Cupriavidus metallidurans CH34: one gene and its partner. The protein of the gene in region 1 interacts with the protein of each later gene in a pairwise test. Links are inferred from orthologs where the notes say so. Each region holds a gene or a part of one and is shown in the gene's direction. Other genes may lie near its edges. The genes, in order: recR and recO.

Region 1 (3,057 bases):
TAGTGACGCCGGTAGTGACGCAGGCTGTCGCTCCGAGCAAGGCTGCTGCCGCCCCTGTCGCGGCCGCGCGCCCGGCACCGGTCGCCAAGCCTGCGCCGCAACCCGAAGCCAAGTCCGTCCCGCCGTGGGAAGCCGCGGGTGCAAGTGACGTGCCGCCGTGGGAAGAGATGCCGCCCGATCTGCCTGTGATCGGTCCGTACGACAGCGATCCGGGCTATGACCCGAGCTTCGGTGGTTTCGACAACGGCTTTGATTCCGACAGCGCCGATCGCGCGCCGCGCGCGGCTCGTAAGCCCGCGCCGACGCAATCGGCAGCCAAGCCGATCAGCAAGCCCGAGCCGGAACCGGCAGCGCAACTGGCACCTGCCGTCCCGCAAGTGGCGCCAAGCGCAGGCGAGGATGGCACGCCACCGGTTTTCACAGGCGACTGGCCCGAGTTCGCCGCCACCCTGCCGCTCAAGGGGCTGGCCCAGCAGCTTGCCCATCAAAGCGAGTTGCATCGCGTGGTCGGCCGCACGCTGCATCTGCGCGTGCCGGTTGCGGCGATTGCCGAGGCTAACGTCGCGGAGCGGCTTCAGGCAGCGCTGGTCGAGCATTTCCGCGTCGATGTGCGTGTGCAATGCGTCGTTGGCGGCGTGACGCATACCGCGGCGGCTGTCGATGCCGCGGCGCGTGCCGAACGCCAGCGCGAAGCCGAAGCCGAGATCGACCGCGACCCGTTTGTACAAGGTCTGTTGCGGGAGTTCGGTGGCCAGATCGTGCCAGGGTCGATCCAGCCGCGCGCAGCCTGAATTTCAAGTTTCAAGTGGCGGCCGCCTGACCAACGGTCGCGCCGCCCGCCCCCATCCACACGTATTCAAGGAGTGATCCCATGATGAAAGGTCAACTGGCCGGGCTGATGAAGCAAGCCCAGCAGATGCAGGAAAACATGAAGAAGATGCAGGAGCAGCTTGCCCAGATCGAGGTCGAGGGCCAGTCCGGCGCCGGCCTTGTGAAGGTGGTGATGACCTGCAAGAACGACGTCAAGCGCGTCACGATCGATCCGAGCCTGCTGGCCGATGACAAGGACCTGCTGGAAGACCTGGTAGCCGCCGCGTTCAACGACGCCGTGCGCAAGGCCGAGGCCACCACGCAAGAAAAGATGGGTTCGATGACGTCGGGTCTGCCGCTGCCTCCGGGCTTCAAGCTGCCATTCTGATGACACGTTCCGACCAGGCGGCTCTGTCATGAGAGCGGCGCCGCCCACCTCGCTGCAGGCGCTGATCGAGGCGCTCAAGGTGCTGCCCGGCGTTGGACCGAAGTCGGCCCAACGCATGGCGTATCACCTGCTGCAGCACGACCGCGAAGGCGCGCGCAAGCTTGGCGACGCGCTGCGCGGGGCCGTCGATGGCATCCGCCATTGCACGCGCTGCAATACCTTCACCGAACTCGAAATCTGCGGAACCTGCAGCGATCCAGAGCGTGACGCGACGCTGCTCTGCGTGGTCGAAACGCCGGCCGATCAGGTCATGATCGAGCAGACGCTGACCTATCGCGGCCAGTATTTCGTGCTGATGGGGCGGCTCTCGCCGCTCGACGGCATCGGTCCGAAGGAGATTCATCTCGACCGCCTGCTGGCACGTGCTACTGACCCCGAACTCGGCGGCCCGGCCAGCGAGGTGATCGTCGCCACCAACTTCACCAGTGAGGGCGAGGCCACCGCGCACTACATCGGCGAAATGCTGAAGGCGCGCGGGCTGAAGGTCTCGCGTCTGGCGCGAGGCGTGCCGGTGGGTGGCGAACTGGAATACGTGGATGCGGGCACCATCGCCCGCGCCGTGATGGACCGTCGCACCCTGTAACGGACCATGAATCTGGCGCGCTTCGATCTCGTCACGCTGGGGCTGTTTGTGGCCGTGGCACGGCAGGGCAGTATCTCGGCCGGCGCGCGGCAATCGCATCTGGCCGTGGCGGCTGCCAGCAAGCGAATCTCCGACCTGGAGACCGCGGTCGGGGCGCCGCTGTTTTTCCGCCATGCCGCTGGCGTGCAGCTTACCGAGGCGGGGCAGGCCTGCTTCCACCACGCGCTGACCATCCTGCAGGACGTGGAGCGCATGGCCGGGGTGATGTCCGACTACGCCTCGGGTGTGCGCGGGCAGGTGCGAGTCTGTGCCAATACCTCGGCCATCACGCAGTTTCTTCCCGATGATCTGGCGCAGTTCATGCGCCAGCATCCCACCATCCGCATCGAACTCGAAGAACACAATAGCAGCGACATCGTTGCCGCTGTCATGGAAAACCGGGCCGATGTGGGCATCTTCGCCGACCGCACGCCGTGCGCGGGACTGGTGACGCTCGAGTATCGGCAGGACGAACTCGTCATCATCACGCCGCCGGGGCATCCACTGGCGCAAAACGGTCCGGTCCACTATGCCGATGCGCTCGAATACGACTTCGTCAGCTTGCCGCAGGTGACCTCGCTGGCGGCGCGGCTGTTGGAAGAAAGTAGTCGGCTCGAGCGGCAGTTTCGGCTGCGCATCCAGGTGCGGAGCTTCGACGCGATGTGTCGCATGGTCATGGCCGGTCTGGGCGTGGGGGTGCTGCCGCGGATCGCCGCGGAGCCGCACGTCAAGTCGATGGGGCTCTCGCTGGTCGGTCTGCGGGACGCCTGGGCGCGCCGATCGCTGCTGATCGGCATGCGAGACCCGGCCGGGCTCACGGTCTCGGCGCGGCTGTTGATCAGCCATCTCTGCGGCGACCGCGCGCCATTCTGAGTCCCCGAGCCCGCTTCTGAACCCTCTAGGGTTCTCCCTGATCTTTCGCATTCCGAGAAAGCCCGCTTTCCGGAATGCCGATTCCGCATCACCCCGCCGCTGGGGCACACTCCGTCGAAACTACGCCAATCCACCCCAATCGGGGTCAGTTTCTCGGAGACACTCATGGCGCGACAGATTCTCGACGGCATCCGCGTTCTCGAACTGGGCCAGCTGATTGCAGGCCCCTTTGCCGCCAAGACACTTGCCGATTTCGGCGCACACGTGGTCAAGGTGGAGCCGCCCGGGCAGGGCGATCCGCTGC
Region 2 (3,157 bases), 320 kb from region 1 along the record:
TGCCGCAATACAACGTCATCGCCACGCACGGTGCGGCGCACAGCCAGCAATTTGAAGTCGAATGCATCGTGCCTAAACTGGAGGTGCGCGTGTTCGGAACCGGCGCGTCGCGTCGCGCCGCCGAACAGGCCGCGGCCAAGCTCGCGCTCGACGAAGTCCAGAAGCTCGTGCCGCAGTTGCTCAAGCGCAGCCGTGCCGAACGTACGGGCAAGACGCGCAAGCAGCCGGTGCCGCCCGATCCCCAGTTGTCTCTCAGGTTGAAGGAATGACCGATTCTCTCCCTCCGCAGCAAGATGCGGCGGAACCCTCAGGTGCCGTGGCATTTCGCTGCGGCACAGTGGCCATCGTTGGCCGTCCGAATGTTGGCAAGTCCACGCTGATGAACGCGCTGGTCGGCCAGAAGATCAGCATCACGTCCCGCAAGGCACAGACCACGCGGCATCGTATCGTCGGTATTCAGACGACCGATGATACCCAGTATGTGTTCGCGGATACACCTGGTTTCCAGACCCGCCACGCCAGCGCGCTGAACCGCTCCCTGAACCGCGCCGTGACGTCGACGCTGTCGTCGGTCGATATCGTGCTATTTGTCGTCGAAGCCGGCTATTTTGGCCCCGATGACGAGAAGGTGCTGTCGCTGCTCCCCAAGAACGTTCCGGTGCTGCTGGTCTGCAACAAGCTCGACCGAATCGGCGAAGGCCGCAGCGAAGTCATGATGCCGTTCCTCGAGCAGATGGGGCAGCGTTTCCCGTTCCGGGAGGTGGTGCCGATGTCGGCCAAGACGCGCGATCATATCCAGCGTCTGCTGGCGATCATCCGGCCGTATCTGCCGGAAGGCGAGCCGATGTACGACGTCGATGCTATGACCGATCGCAGCGAGCGATTCCTGGCGTCCGAGATCATCCGCGAAAAGGTGTTCCGCTGGACCGGCGACGAACTGCCGTACACCAGCACTGTCGTGATCGACAAATTCGAGACCGAAGGGCGCCTGCGCAGGATCTTCGCGACGATCCTGGTCGAACGCGACGCGCACAAGGCGATGATCATCGGCAACAAGGGCGCCAAGCTCAAGCAGATCTCCACCGAGGCACGCCTGGATATGGAGAAGCTGTTTGATGGCAAGGTCTACCTGGAGATGTGGATCAAGGTCAAGAGCGGCTGGGCCGATAACGAAGCCGGACTGCGCGCCTACGGCTACGAGTGAGCAAGATGCCTGACGTGCGCCGCGCTGCCGCGCCGCGTGCGCGCAGTGCCGACCCGATTGCCGAGGAAGCGGCGGAGCTGCTGGGGTCTGGCGCGGTACCTGCCATGAACGCGGCGGTCAGCCCCTCGGTGGCGGCCGGCCGCGAAATGATGGATCGCGCGATGCGTATCGTTCCGGCTCGCTCGGAACTGCGCGTCACCAATGAGGCGGGCTTCGTGCTTCATGCGCATCCTTATCGCGAAACCAGTCTGGTTCTCGATGTCTTCACTCGCGATCACGGTCGCGTGGCCATGGTCGCGAAAGGGGCCAAGCGGCCGCATTCCGCACTGCGCGCGGTGCTGCAGCATTTTCATCCGATCGCCCTGTCCTGGACCGGCCGCGGCGAGGTCAAGACGCTGACCAAGGCGGAGTACGTGGGCGGCATGCTGCCGCTTTCCGGCGACGCGCTGCTTTCCGGCTTCTACCTGAACGAACTGCTGCTGCGCTTCTGTCCGCGCGAGGACGCGCATCCGACCCTGTTCCGCCACTACATGGCGACGCTGACGCGGCTGTCACATGGCGAGCCGGCCAGCTTCGTATTGCGCAGCTTCGAGCGGGTGCTGCTGCAGGAGACGGGGTTTGCGGTAGCGTTCGATCAGTGCCTCAGATCGGGCGAACGCGTGCAGCCGGGGCTCGATTACGTCTACCAGCCTGAGCGCGGGGTGCGGCGCACGCATGCGTCAGATCCGTCGAGCTGGCCCGTGGTGTCGGGACAGACGCTGCTGGATATGGCGCAGGATGATTATTCGCGTGCGCAGACCGTTTCGCAAAGCCGCGCACTGATGCGGTTCCTGCTGCATTATTATTTGCAGGGTGCGCCACTGAAGACGCGCCAGATCCTGATCGATCTGCAGTACCTTTAATATCCCAATTCTCCTGAGAGAAGCCGGCATGATTTTCCACGCGAACCCCGGTGTCATAGACCTCGGGGTCAATATCGACCACGTGGCCACGCTGCGCAACGCGCGCGGCACGGTGTATCCCGATCCGATCCAGGCAGCGCTGCAGGCCGAGGAGGCCGGCGCCGACCTGATCACGCTGCATCTGCGCGAGGACCGTCGCCATATCCGCGACGCCGACGTGCGCGCGCTGCGCCCGAAGTTGGCCACGCGCATGAATCTGGAATGTGCGATCACTTCCGAGATGCTCGACATTGCGTGCGAGATCAAGCCCCAGGACGTCTGCCTGGTGCCCGAGAAGCGCGAGGAAGTTACCACCGAAGGCGGACTCGATGTAGCGGGCCATTTCGAGCAAGTCAGCGCCGCATGCCGGCAACTGGCCGACGCGGGTATCCGTGTATCGCTGTTCATTGATGCTGACCCTGACCAAATTGCCGCCGCTGCCGCGTGCAAGGCGCCGGTAATTGAAATCCATACTGGCCGCTACGCCGATGCGCATACGGCGGAGGAGCAGGCAGCCGAGTTCCGCCGTGTAGCGGCGGGCGTGGAAGCGGGGCAGAAGCATGGTCTGATCGTCAACGCCGGCCACGGCCTGCACTACACCAACGTGCAGCCGATTGCTGCGCTGCCGGGGATCAAGGAGCTCAACATTGGTCACGCGATCGTTGCCCATGCGGTGTTTGCCGGGTGGCAGAACGCCGTGCGCGAGATGAAGGCCATCATGGTGGCGGCGCGCCTCGGTACCCGTTACCCGGTTCCGGGTCAGCCCGCGTGATCTACGGCGTCGGCACCGACATCATCCAGATTGATCGCGTGCGCGGCGTGATGGAGCGCACGCGTGGGCGCTTTGTCGAGAAGATTCTCGGGCCGCGTGAGATGAAGATCTATCTTGCACGCAAGGCGCGCTCGGAAAAGCGCGGCTTGGCATTCCTGTGCACGCGTTTCGCGGCCAAGGAGGCATTCTCGAAGGCCATCGGCCTGGGGATGCGCTGGCCGATGACGTGGCGTGCGATGG

What was found.
Region 2: the proteins of recR (region 1) and recO interact in binary tests that used the Escherichia coli proteins (3 or more experiments, as listed by UniProt). The link is inferred for Cupriavidus metallidurans CH34 from one-to-one orthologs.

Annotation. Positions count from the first base shown.
Region 1 is NC_007973.1:2,307,812-2,310,868, reverse strand. What follows is about bases 296-3,033. They hold recR (recombination mediator RecR), read left to right. Parts: upstream 296-1,226; coding sequence 1,227-1,841; downstream 1,842-3,033. Other genes in these bases: RMET_RS10640 (CaiB/BaiF CoA transferase family protein), read left to right, coding at 2,919-3,033; RMET_RS10645 (LysR family transcriptional regulator), read left to right, coding at 1,848-2,753; RMET_RS10655 (YbaB/EbfC family nucleoid-associated protein), read left to right, coding at 872-1,198; RMET_RS10660 (DNA polymerase III subunit gamma/tau), read left to right, coding at 296-791. Outside these bases: more of RMET_RS10660, read left to right, coding at 1-295; more of RMET_RS10640, read left to right, coding at 3,034-3,057. UniProt on the Escherichia coli protein: May play a role in DNA repair. It seems to be involved in an RecBC-independent recombinational process of DNA repair. It may act with RecF and RecO.
Region 2 is NC_007973.1:2,624,708-2,627,864, reverse strand. What follows is about bases 320-3,157. They hold recO (DNA repair protein RecO), read left to right. Parts: upstream 320-1,209; coding sequence 1,210-2,106; downstream 2,107-3,157. Other genes in these bases: acpS (holo-ACP synthase), read left to right, coding at 2,914-3,157; pdxJ (pyridoxine 5'-phosphate synthase), read left to right, coding at 2,135-2,917; era (GTPase Era), read left to right, coding at 320-1,204. Also shown: rnc (ribonuclease III), read left to right, coding at 1-269; more of era, read left to right, coding at 266-319. UniProt on the Escherichia coli protein: Involved in DNA repair and RecF pathway recombination.